3 regions of the Arthrobacter glacialis genome follow, and region 2 is predicted to be linked to each of the others. Evidence: predicted binding sites of a transcription regulator. Region 2 holds the regulator's gene; each other region holds the start of a gene.
What was found. Region 2 encodes LexA, which represses DNA repair genes until DNA is damaged. Its sites were predicted from a motif close to TCGAACANNTGTTCGA; they were not measured.
Positions count from the first base shown of each region.

Region 1 (4,197 bases), on a different contig from region 2:
GGAAGGCCCAAGCGGGTGGTTCGGGCAGGGGGTGGGTGCCGTAGTCTTCTTCAAAGTCCATGGCCATGATCTCGTTTTCGTTCAGTTGGCTGAAGGGGTCCTCATCCCAGCCCAGGGCGTCGAGGCGTTGCTGGATGTTCTTTTTGAGCCATTTGGGGTAGCTGGCGGGCTGGGTTTCCAGGGGCTGGGGTGGGTGGTACCGGCCGGAGGGTGAGATCCAGCTGGGCCGGCCGCTCTCGGTCATGACGGCTGTCCAGCCGCGGAGTTTCAGGGCCCGCCGTTCCGGTCGTTGCTGCTCCCGGACCTGCCCGGAGCGGGTTTTGCCGTCCTTGAAGTGCTTGGCCAGGTGGTGGCGTTTACACAAAAATTCAAGGTTGCCCGCGGCGGTTTTCCCGCCGCTCTCCCACGGCAGGATGTGGTCGAGTTCGGCCAGAGACGCCTTGGCGGTGCAGCCTGGAAATTGGCAGTAGTGATCCCGGCCGCGGAGCATGAGCCGCATGGCCTTGCCCACCCGGTACGTGTCCGGGGCAAGATCCAGGGGTTCGTTGCTGATGGGGTCGGTCAAAACCCGGTAGAAACTGGTGGACCCGGCCAGCAGTCGATTGGCGACCTCAACACTGATCGGCCCGTACCCCTCCAACACGGCCGGGGCATTAATGTGCCCCAACAACGACAGTGCCGGGACGGTCACCAACACAGTGGCCCGGGGCATGGGCGGCCCGTCAATCCCACAATAGTCCGCTGCATCATTGATGCCAGAGGGCCACTGAGCATCATCAACCCGGGGAGGGTATGCTGTGCGGTCAGCTTCTGTGGCCGTGGCTGTGGCTGGTATCAGGGGTGGAGGTGTGGCGTTGGGATGCCAATCGGGGTGACTGCGATCGTCGGGATCCTTGAAGCCCGGGTCCTGATAGTCGGGGTCTTCAAAAACGGGAATGCTGGTGCCAGGGATCCTGTAGCGGCCGGTGTCAGTATCCGGGAAGGGTGCTCCAGCGCACGGATCAGTCTCGATCTGAATGAACCTTGGATCAGCAATCGGAGATGTTTCAGGGACTCGGACAGCTGTTGAAGGAAAGCCCATGTCTGCTCTGCTGTCAGTGGCTTGGCCGCAATCCTGGCTGTTGCCGAGGCTACTACCGTGGACGTCCGCGTTGCCAGCGGCGGTGGCGCCCCAGCCGTCGGAGTAGGGAGTTCCGCTGGTGGGGGTTGGTGGGGTGTGGATGTTGTTCCGGGACAGGGACTGGTTCAGGAGCAGCGCTGCGGCGACGTCGGCACGGAGTTGGGTCAGGGTGCGGGGTTCGTGGGGGCCTTGGGCAGCTTGGGCGGTGAGGGTGCATTGGTCCCAGATGCCCTCGATCGTGGCTGCCGGGGCGTACAGGCTTAGCCAGTACATGCCGTCATGCGCGCGGCTGACACTCAGGGCCCGGCGCCGGCAGGCGTCGCGGGTGCGGGCGGGGATGCTCTCGGGGTGGAGACGTTCGCGGAGCCGGCGGGCCTTGTCCTTGAAACTGTTCAGGGAACAATCCCGGGCCTTCTCCAGCAACAAGGTCTCGTACTCGGTGACACCGTCCGTTGGGAGGTTATTGTTGCGCAACAGGGTGGTTTCCTCGGCAATGATCACCGCGTACGGCCATCCCAACTCCCCACTGGCCAGGCGTTCATGCGTGGCCGGCAGCTCACGGACCATGACAGTGGAATGGTCCACCAGGCCGTTGGCGGCGGCCTCACTGATGCCCAGGATCGTTGCAATCTCAGCATTGGTCCCGGCCGTGGACACCTCGTTCTGCCAAGCGTCCAACCCCAGGAGCCTGCGCTCGGCCTCTGCAGCAGTGGCGAAGCGTTCCAACACTGTGGCCAGGGACGCGGCAGCCCGGTTCTGCAGGGCGTTAAACGCAGCCACTATCCCCACACACTCATCCATGAACGCCTGCACCAAGGCCAACTGCGAGGGGGCAACCCCGGTGCCGTCCGGTCCACGATTCAAGGATGGCAGGCGGGGCAACGAGGACACGGCTGCCATGTCAGTAGCCAGCGGTTCAATGGAGGGAAGAACGATCCCAGCCACCAGTTCCGCCACAGCCGCTGTGGTGGATGAACCTTCCCAGCCATCCGGGAAATTCACTGAACCGCCCATACCATAAGTCTAGTTGGCATGTACCCAAATATCAATAGGACTCTTTACTTTCCCAAACAAAAGTTCTATTTAATTTTCAGCTCATCTCCATGCGAGTGAATCCCCTGAATCAACGCAAGTGCCCGAAGGATGGAGTGGCACACGGCAACTACAGGCCGTGATGGGCACAGCGTTTCACGTGAAACCGGATTTTGGGCCGAAGAATGCGGTGTCCAACGGGGATAGGCCACAACTTTCTGGAGCTTAGAATCAATCTGGGAGAAGTGGAAATGACCCGTTAAACAGGTGTGGACCGGACAATGTCCGGTCCACACCCTTCAAGAAGAATTCATCGCTGCGACCCCATTATGGGGCGCAGCAACTGACTAGCTCAGTACTCCGGAGAATTCCTTCTCGAAGTACTGCTTCGGCCGGGCCCCAATGACGGAGCCGATTACCTCGCCGCCCTTGAACAGGTACACGGCCGGGATGGAGGTAATTCCGTACTTCGCGGAAATGGCGGGGTTGGCATCGACGTCGACCTTAACGACGTCAACCTTGTCCGCGTACTCAACTGAAATCTCATCCAGGATAGGACCAAGTTTGCGGCAGGGGCCACACCACTCAGCCCAGAAATCCACAATGACAGGCTTTTCGGAGTTCAATACGTCTTCGGCAAATGTTGCGTCCGTTGCACTCTTGGCATTACTCATGGTGAACTACTTTCTCTTAGGAATTCTGATCGGCCAGGAAGTGTTCCACATCCAGTGCGGCAACACATCCCGAGCCCGCGGCCGTGATGGCCTGGCGGTAAGTGGGGTCCACTACGTCTCCGGCGGCAAATACACCCGGCAGGCTGGTCTTGGAAGACCGGCCCTCAACGGCAATGGTGCCGGCTCCGGTCAGGTCCAAAACTCCCTTGACCAGGTCGACGCGGGGATCGTTGCCTATGGCAACGAATACGCCTGTGACAGCAAGCTCGCTCTTCTCACCCGTGACCAGGTTGTTCAAGCGAATGCCGGTAACCTTGGCCTCGCCGTCAACGCCAACAACCTCCGAGTTCCAGATGAATTTGATCTTCGGGTGGTTCAGGGCGCGATCGGCCATGATCTTGGAGGCACGCAGCGTGTCGCGGCGGTGAACCACTGTCACGGAATCCGCAAACTTGGTCAGGAAGATTGCCTCTTCCATGGCGGAATCGCCACCACCAATAACGGCAATATCGTGACCCTTGAAGAAGAAGCCGTCGCAGGTGGCGCAGGAGCTCACCCCGTGGCCAACAAGACGCTTTTCGCCCTCAACACCTAGCTCGCGGTAGGCGGAGCCGGTGGAAATGATGACGGTGCGTGCCTTGAATTCCTGGCCGTCGGCCAGGGTTACAGTCTTGATGGTGCCTTCCAACTCAACGGAAGTCACGTCGTCGTACATCACCTCGGTGCCAAACTTCTCAGCCTGCTGGCCCAAGTTCTCCATGAGATCCGGACCCATGATGCCTTCGGGGAAGCCGGGGAAGTTCTCCACCTCTGTAGTGTTCATGAGCTCGCCGCCTGCGGTAACGGAACCGGCGATCATGAGCGGCTTCAGATCCGCACGGGCGGTGTAGATCGCCGCGGTGTAACCTGCGGGACCAGAACCTACGATGATGACATCACGGACATCGCTTGCGGGGGTAGCTTGCGTGCTCACGGGTGAGTGTTCCTCTTCCTACTTTGACTGACCGCGGCGTGGCGGTTCAATGGGACCTTCGCTATCCACAACCGGCATGGGGGCGCGGTTATTCCTCTCACGCGGACGTGGGGGAATGCCAGCGGCTAACTAATGCTGATCTCGGTGATCTTCAACCCAAAGGGGTAGGTCACGAATGGCTGGAGTTTGGGCAACTCCGTGAAGCTGATGATGACATACTTTGCCTTGACGCCGGGGGCCGCCTTCAACGTGAAGTCGGGGGAGCTAAAGGAGCCGCTACCAATTTTGGTGGCACCAGCGATCTCGGGCTTGCTGTTGGTCAGGATGTTGAATTGCCCACCCGATCCAGCTAGTTGATTGATGGTCACGGAGCTGATGGTGGATTCCTCCGCGAGTTC
Region 1 covers NZ_PPXB01000005.1:293,077-297,273, reverse strand. The annotation lists gene CVS28_RS08305 (HNH endonuclease signature motif containing protein) at 1-2,134, opposite strand, end outside; gene trxA (thioredoxin) at 2,500-2,826, opposite strand; gene trxB (thioredoxin-disulfide reductase) at 2,843-3,799, opposite strand; gene CVS28_RS08290 (hypothetical protein) at 3,925-4,197, opposite strand, start outside.
Region 1: CVS28_RS08305 (HNH endonuclease signature motif containing protein) is a predicted target of LexA. The motif match lies at 2,187-2,202, and genes of this name have one in related genera.

Region 2 (4,197 bases):
CGAACTTTTCACTGTATGTCACCAGTTTAGGAGAGAAGGCATGATTATGCCCAAAACAGTCCGCTGCCAATCCTCCGGTGCCCGGTTTGGCAGCGTTGTCCTCACGCGTGACTAGCTGGCCAGGATAGCGCGCAAGCCGCTGAGGAATGCCGTTGTTTCAGCTTCGGTGCCGGCAGTCACGCGCAGGTGCCCGGGAATTCCGACGTCGCGAATCAACACTCCCTCAGCCAACAAGGCTTCCCACACTGCATGGGGATTTTCCAGTCCGCCGAAGAAGACAAAGTTTGAATCCGAGGGTGCCGGCGTCAGGCCAAGATTTGTCAGTTCCGTCACTATCCTGTCCCGTTGGACTTTAATAGCCTCCACATTGGCCAACAGGGATGTTGAGGTACGCAGGGCCGCGACGGCAGTCGCCTGGGTGATGGCCGACAAGTGATAGGGCAACCGAACCAAACGGAGAGCGTCAGCGACTTCCGGCGCCGCCGCTAGATAGCCAAGGCGGGCGCCGGCCAAAGCAAACGCCTTGCTCATGGTCCGTGAAACCACCAGGCGCGGTCGGCCCTCAAGCAGGCTCAGGGCACTGGGCGTTCCTGTGTGGGCAAATTCTGCATACGCTTCATCAACAATGACAATGCACTGTGACGCTTCTCCTGCCTCATAAACAGCCTCCACCACCTCAAGGCCGAGGGCCGTTCCTGTGGGGTTGTTCGGCGAACAGAGGAAAACGATGTTCGGGGCGGCCGCACTCACCTGTTCCGCCGCCGATGCCGCGGACAAGCTGTAGTCCTGATCGCGCAATCCGGCGATATAGCCGGTACCTGTGCCACTGGCCAGCAGGGGGTACATGGAGTATGTGGGCGGGAATCCCATGGCGGTGCGTCCCGGACCGCCAAAGGCCTGAAGGATTTGCTGCAGGACTTCATTGGAACCGTTTGCGGCCCATAGGTTGTCTTCGTTGAGGCCGTGGCCCAAATACGCCGCCAATTCCTGGCGAAGGGTGGTGAATTCCCTGTCCGGGTACCTGTTGAGGCCTTCAAGTTCCGCTGCCACGGCTGCCAGAATGGCTTCCTTGGCATCCGCCGGGACGCCAAAGGTATTTTCATTCACGTTCAACAGTATGGGAACGTCAAGTTGCGGGGCGCCGTAGGGATGCAGTCCACGCAGATCGTCGCGGAGTGGCAATTGACCTAAACGTTCAAACTGATCCATGGCTCCAGCTTAATTGACAAGGATGCCAAATCCCGAAACGGTGACAGCATGCGGACACTTCAGCCCGAGCTCCGGGAGCCAGCTTGGCAGGATTGCTAGCCGGAGGTGTTCTACTTCGGGATGGGAACGAACAGTCGCTGGCCTGCCTGAAGCACACCAGTACCCAACTCATTCAGGGCAACAATTTCCCGAACCACTTCACGAACGTCACGATTCGGATTGGTGGTGCCAGCGATGCTCCACAGACTGTCGCCCTGGAGAACTGTCACTGAATGGGCGTAGCTGTCCATGTCGACGGCCAGGTGTTCCACGCCCGCATGGGCGGGGCTTGCCAACGTACTGAAAACAATCGCCAAGGCGACGAACACCAGGATCGATGATGCCACCAAGGCCGGGACACCAAGGAGCACCAGCCGGCCTCGACGCGTCAACGTCAGCTTGGCAGGCGCGGCCTGCCGCTGCGCCTGATGGTGCCGGGGACTGACATTGCCGCCGCCAAACAAGGCCTTGGGTGTACTGCTGAGAGTTCCTGCAGAGATAACCATTGCATTCATGACTTCTCGTCCTTTCACCGTGGATCTGGATCCTTGGCCACACCTGCCAACTGGATCAAAATTCCATGCTTCATATCTTCGATAGAACGTATGTTCGAATTTGCTACTAGTACAGTTTTAGCACCTATAGACGACACTTGCCAAGGGTTGATAGAACAAATGTTTGATATTGCCCCTGTTGTGGCTTAAACTTGGTTTACAAGGATTGGCCGCTAGATGCAGTCCACCAGCAGGCACTGACATTGTTCAGGGCAGCCACGAAAGGACCCGGAACCATGGCGCTTCAAGAACCTCCGCACCGCATCCCCCAAGCGCCCAGTCGCGCTGGCATGAAGGGGCTCACTGTTCGGCAGAAAAAGATTCTCGAGTGCATCCAGCGCTCCATTGCCGACAAGGGCTACCCACCCTCCATGCGTGAAATCGGCGACTCCGTGGGGCTGGCCAGCCTTTCCAGCGTCACGCACCAGTTGACCCAGCTTGAGCGCCATGGCTACTTGCGTCGTGACCCCAAACGTCCCCGAGCCATGGAAGTTTTGATCCCGCTGGTTCTGGACGACGGCGAGGTGGAGATTGAGGGGGTCAGCGCCCCGTCGAAGTTGCGCAGCTCAAATGGACTCAACTTCGCTGAGCTGAGCAGTTCCTCGGACACCGCATTTGTTCCTCTTGTGGGACGCATTGCAGCTGGTGGCCCCATACTGGCCGACCAGTCCGTGGATGACATCATGCCGTTGCCACGCCAGATTGTGGGCAGCGGAGAATTGTTCATGCTTAAGGTGCAAGGCGATTCAATGATCGACGCGGCAATCTGCGATGGGGACTGGGTGGTGGTGCGTCAACAGCCCACCGCCAACAACGGCGACATTGTGGCTGCCCTGTTGGAGGACGAAGCCACGGTGAAGACCTTCCGCCAGCGTGACGGCCACACCTGGCTTTTGCCCCAGAACACGCGCTACGAACCCATCTTGGGCGACCACGCGACCATCATGGGCAAGGTTGTATCAGTACTGCGCAGCCTCTGACGGCTCCCAACAACGCGTGCACGCATCGCACGCACCAGCAACACCAGCGAAAGGCCCAGGCGCCGGTATTTTCGTAGGCTGCGTCAAGGAGACACCAAAGTCCCCAAGCGCTCCCACCGCTCGCAAGCTCGCAGCGGGTCCCTCGCTCTTGTGGCCCCAGCCCGCGGCCGACGTGTCGGGAAGCAGCCGGAAAATACCGGGCCTGTGCCTTTCGCGTGACCGTAGCCGGAAAGTACCCGTTCCTGGGCCTTGGCGTTATTTCCCGGAGAGCCGCTTCAGTGCGGCAAGAGCCACGGCGCGGTCCTTGGTGGCCCAGAATGGCGGAAGGGCCGCGCGCAGGAACCCGCCGTAGCTGGCGTTGGCCAGGCGTGAATCGAGTACAGCCACCACTCCCCTGTCGGCACTTGAGCGGATCAGGCGCCCCACGCCCTGTGCCAGGCGCACGGCTGCGTGAGTGGCGGAGATGGCGATGAATCCGTCGCCGCCGCTTTGTGCCACAGCCCGTGCCCTTGCTGTCACCAGGGGGTCATCGGGTCGCGGGAACGGAATCCTGTCGATGACAACCAGCCGGCAGGAGGCACCCTGAACGTCAACACCTTGCCACAGCGACATGGTGCCAAACAGGCAGGTGTCGGGTTCATCGGCGAATTCCTTGATGAGCCCGGCCATGGAGGAATCACCTTGGCAAAGAATCTTGACGGAAAGCTTCTTGCGCAGTTTCTCCGCAGCATCCTCGGCTGCTCGCCTTGAGGAGAACAACGCCAACGTTCCGCCACCGGCGGCGGTGATCAGCGCAGCAAGTTCATCGAGCTGTTCGGATGACATACCAAAACCGGGTTTTTGCAGGTGCGCTGCCACATAGAGCATGCCTTGCTTGGGGTAGTCAAAGGGAGAGCCGACGTCGGCCCCTGTCCAGGCGGGTGCGTTGGGGCCCAACAGGCCGAGCCCGCCAGCTGTTGCCTGAAAGGACTCCCCAATGGCCAGCGTTGCCGACGTCAGCACCACAGTACGGTCAGCAAACAGGCCCTCTCGCAGTTTCATGGCCACACTGAGCGGTGCGATGTTGATGACTGCCGGCTCGCCGTCGTCCGCCTTCTGGTAGCCCTTGCCGGGGGTGAAACTTCCTGGCCGCGAGGCCCACACCACCTCACGCGCCTCAGCGGCGACCAGCATCCGCTCGCACAGGTCAAAGATCAGGTTCAGCCGGGCCCGGGCAATGGAACGGCCACCGTCCACGGCTGCATTGCCCTCGGGCTTGGAATCTGAGAGTGCCGCCCGAACGGCGTCGCGCACTTGTTCAATCGCTTGGCTTTGAGTTTGATTCAGACCATTGGGCAGCAGGCCCTCGGCCGTGCCGGCGAAGGCCAGGTCAAGCGCTGCAGCGCTGGCGTGAATTGCGTCAACGGAAACCGCCG
Region 2 covers NZ_PPXB01000010.1:52,823-57,019, forward strand. The annotation lists gene CVS28_RS12970 (histidinol-phosphate transaminase) at 112-1,209, opposite strand; gene CVS28_RS12975 (LysM peptidoglycan-binding domain-containing protein) at 1,320-1,763, opposite strand; gene lexA (transcriptional repressor LexA) at 2,039-2,782, shown strand; gene CVS28_RS12985 (ATP-dependent DNA helicase) at 3,038-4,197, opposite strand, start outside.

Region 3 (4,197 bases), on a different contig from region 2:
AATGTGCCGGGCAATTATCTTCCATTGCTGATCATCGGCGGCGCTGAACATCTCCATGCCGACCGGGATGTGCCCCATTTCAAGAACTGCTCGAATTACTTGGTCGCGTTCGTCTTTCAAATCCTCGTAAGTAGAGCTGACAAAAACCTGATACTTTGCTGAGGTGGCCAAGAATTCTCTCGTCCTTAATCGATTCACGAGGCATAAATCCTCGACCCGCAAATGGCGAATTATTAGCCAGAATACCGCATCGCCGATTCAATTCATATCGGCAGGATGAATTGGACGAACGAAGATCGTGGGTGTCCTGGTACTTGTGGGCCAGATGAGCCAGGTCATTCGGCCCCACCCAGGCAGGGTGACAAGTTGCAGGTACACAAGATGGCGATCCCAGAGCAGTCGAAGCCTGTTTGGAAAGGAATGATGGAATGGGGTAAGCATCGAGAAGGCAACCTCCTGACCTAAGGTCGCCTGAGGGGTCATATTTACAATTTGCCCCGTTGGCGATGCTGGTCTCGCCGCCGTCCTGCCACGGGATGATGTGGTGGGCGTCGCACCAACAGGCGGGGGCTGTGCAGTCAGGGAAGGTGCAGCCCATGTCGCGGGCCAGCAGGATCTTGCGTTGCGCCGCAGTGAATAAGCGTTGGGTGCGCCCCACATTGAGGATGTCCTGGCCGTTGCCCAGGACCATGGTGGTGACATCGGCGTCGCAGAGTTCCACCTTGAAGAGTTCCAGCGGCTGGGGCCCGCCATAGGGCAGAAACGCTATTCCGCCTGCACCGCCAGCTGCGGTTCGTCGCTGAAGATCGGCCTCGGTGGTGCTGATGAAAAGTTGGGATTTCAGACCGCCGTTCAGCGGCAGTTTCCCCGTGCGGGCTGCCAGTTTGACGCAGTCGATCAGCCCATCGAGGAGTTTTTGCCCGTGGCTGCGCCTGTCCGCCACCGCCGAGTCGGTGCTGTTGGGATCGATCGGGTCCAGCCCGGGGAGGTCTTGCTCGTAGCCGGGCTCGGGCACAGGGATCCCGTTGACAAGGTGCGGCCACGATTCCGGAGGGGTGCCATCCGCGCTGGCAGTTTCGCCTGACGCCCAGGCGGGGACTGGGCCCTGCGGTGGTGGCCAGTTAATGGACGGAGGTGCCTGTCCGCCTCCAAACGCCGCGGACATGGTAGAGATGAAGTCCTGCAGTTCCATTTGGCCGGGCAGCTCCTGCACGCCAGTTGTCCTGGCCGAGCCGCTGGCCGCACCGCTGTCCGCGCCAACCCCGCCGGCCGCACCGCTGGCTGCGCCAACCCCGTTGGCCGCACCGCTGGTTGCACCAACCCCGCTGTCCGCGCCACTCCCGCTGCCTGCGCCACCTCCGTTGGCGGGGGCGCTGGCAGCACCACCCGCCGCGCCCGCCGCTTCAGCTTGATCCATGAGCGGGTCCACAGTGCTGATGTCCACGGTGTTTATGTCCACGGTGTTCGTGTTCACAGAGTTGATGTCCCCATGGGTGTTGGGGTTGGTGGCCCAGCCTATGGCGGACATCAGGGTTTCGTATTGGGGGACGCTCAGGTGCCCGTCAAAGTGGACCAAACCGCGGCGGGGATGCCGGAAGAAGATGCCCTGCTTGGCCAGGAGTTCACCGTCGCTGGGTTGCTGTCCATCCGGGTCCAGAAGGTTCACTGCCCTGGTGCCGATGCGGCGCAGGAAATCCGGTGGCTCATCCTTGGCGTAGTTGGTGAGGGTGGTTTCGAGGTCGTGGGCGCTTTCCTCGGGAATTAGACCGGCAGCCGAGAGATGGCGGGCGTCGTCGGCGAAACCGGAAACCACCAGGGCCTGCTCCACGGAGAGCTCCCCGCTGAAGAACGCCGATCCCAAGATGGGCTGAGTGGGTGGGGTGATCACCGTGGTGAGGACATCTGTGACAGGAAGAAAGTGCTCGGCCAAGCGCAGGCGGCGCGAGGCCTCGGCGGCACCCAGTTTCAGGGAGCTGGTGAGCAGGGCAACGGGCTTGGTGAATCCGGCGTCGCTAAACCGGGACGCCCGGGTGCGTGCTGCGAGCTCTCCGGCCACCTGTACCTGCAGGGCTGAGAGGATATGGTCCAGCTGCTCCAAGGATTGTCCCCAGCTGATGGTCTGGGTATCGGTGAGGCCCGCCAAATCCACGCCCAGCGGCACCTCAACCAGTGGCGTCCCAAGCAACGGTGCCTCAACCGTGGATCCCTCAGGAGCGGCGGGAGAACAGGCGGGAGAATCGGCCAGCGCGGCGGCAAGGCGGAGAAGCTGGTGGATGTGCTGCCCCACCGCTCTCTGAGACCTTGTGGATCCGGGATTTCCCGGCGTCCTTGCCGTGGCTTCCATACCTTAATTTTAGGGCAAGGCACCGACATTCTTGAAAGATATATACGAGTGTGTGGATAAACTATGCCACTTACCCGTACTGTGTATGACTGAAAACCGCCCAGACGGCCGGGCTACCAAACAATCCGCTCAAATAGGGCACGCAACGTGGCCCCTCGGCCGGGATTGACGCTTGAAACCCAAGCCACGCGCCCCATCAGGTGTGCCCGGAAATTCGCCTGGCCGTCGCGGTTCTGGCCCTCGGGCCCAAGAGATACACAGTTGTGCAGCACGGCTTTCAAGGCATCGTAGTCACCCCGGGTGACGTTGGTGTGCTGGTTGACCACCACCCCTGTCACGCTCTGCCGCACCCCGGCCCTGTGCACCCGGGTCTTCAAACGGTTCAGCGAGTGGCCCTCATCGGCCACAATCCGGGCAGCCCCGCGGACAAACGCATCGGCGCGCCGGGCCAGTTCAGAACCCCCGCTGAAGGCGAGGTCGTCGGCGTAGCGGGTGTAGCAGGCGTCGAACGCGCCAGCCCATCCCGACAGTCTCGAATCCAGCCGGCGCAGCGCCAAGTTGGCCAGCATGGGCGAGGTGGGCGCGCCCTGCGGCAGGTGCGGCAAGGCCAGGGCCTTGCGCAGCGCAAAGCGGTCCGTGGGGTCGCCGCCGGGTGGCATCTCGGCGAGGACGCCAACTGGCACCGCATGCGTGCACAGCCCCGTCAGCCGGTGTGCCACCGCCTCCGTGAATCCGGCTTGGCGCAGCACGCCAAACACCTTGCCCGGGGTGACATGGGTAAAGAAGGCAGCCAAATCCAGGTTCACCACCACCTCGGCGCCGGTATGCGCCCGGGCACCACTCACGGCGCTGCGTCCGGGCACGAAACCGTGCGCGGCGTTGTGCAGCGGGATGGGTGCAAGCAGCTCGTGCAGCACCGTACGTTGGAGCGCGCGCAGCCGCGGCTGCGGAATTTCTAAAAGCCTGGGCACCTTCCCGGGACGGCTGCGCCACTGGTACCTGTAGTGCTGCAGCCGCTTGCTCGTGGCCGTGCGGTTCCACTGCCGTGGATCGGCAAACCACTCAAGTTCACCGATGCTCAGGCCCAGTAGCCCGGCCAGCCCGGCCAGCGTGTCGAGGTGGGGCACCCGGGCCTCGCGGGCCACAGCAGGTTGCACCACGTAGTGGGCCACGATGATGGGCTTGCGCGCCTTGGCGGCCTTTTCAACTGCCGTTTCAAACGCTTCGCTGTGAAGCACGACGGCGACCACCTCACGTGGGGCGTCTGCCGGGCGCCGGTGGTAGAGGCCCAGAATGTGCTCGGCCAGCGGCCCCAGCCAACGCCGTCGTGCGCCCAAAACGCTGGCCGCTGCGCTGATAAGGGAGGGCTTGGACCAGTCCTCGGCTGCCAGGAAGGCATGGGCCAGCGCCGTGGCAATCGCCTGGGGCGTGGGCCGGGGATTGCGCGCCAGAACGGCGGCGGAGAGGGTGGGGATCATGGCTGCGACGGCTTCGATGATGACCAATCTGTCTGTTTGGGCGCCGCGCTTCGCGGAGCGTAGCGGCGCGCCCAAGGCGCATGCTGGAGGTACGTCTTCGTCCCCCGGGGTAGCCCCGGAGAGGGTGGGTCACCAAGGTGACTCCCCATCTCATCGACGAAGCCGTCGCATCCTGACACACTAGCGCAGCGGACGTGTGCCGGGAGCAATGTTGCGGGTCTGTTTTTGAGTTGATGTGTGCCGCCAAAACGGTGCGGATCTGATGGCCCCGGCGTAGAATGGGTGCCATTCCTCCTCTAAAGGCGATGATTGCAATGTCCCTTGCATCCAGTCCCGCAACAACCGTTCTGCCGGTGGCCAATGGGGCCCGTTCCC
Region 3 covers NZ_PPXB01000002.1:166,704-170,900, reverse strand. The annotation lists gene CVS28_RS02775 (DUF4062 domain-containing protein) at 1-171, opposite strand, end outside; gene CVS28_RS02770 (HNH endonuclease signature motif containing protein) at 80-2,344, opposite strand; gene CVS28_RS02765 (reverse transcriptase family protein) at 2,458-3,897, opposite strand; gene CVS28_RS02760 (VOC family protein) at 4,137-4,197, shown strand, end outside.
Region 3: CVS28_RS02770 (HNH endonuclease signature motif containing protein) is a predicted target of LexA. The motif match lies at 2,377-2,392, and genes of this name have one in related genera.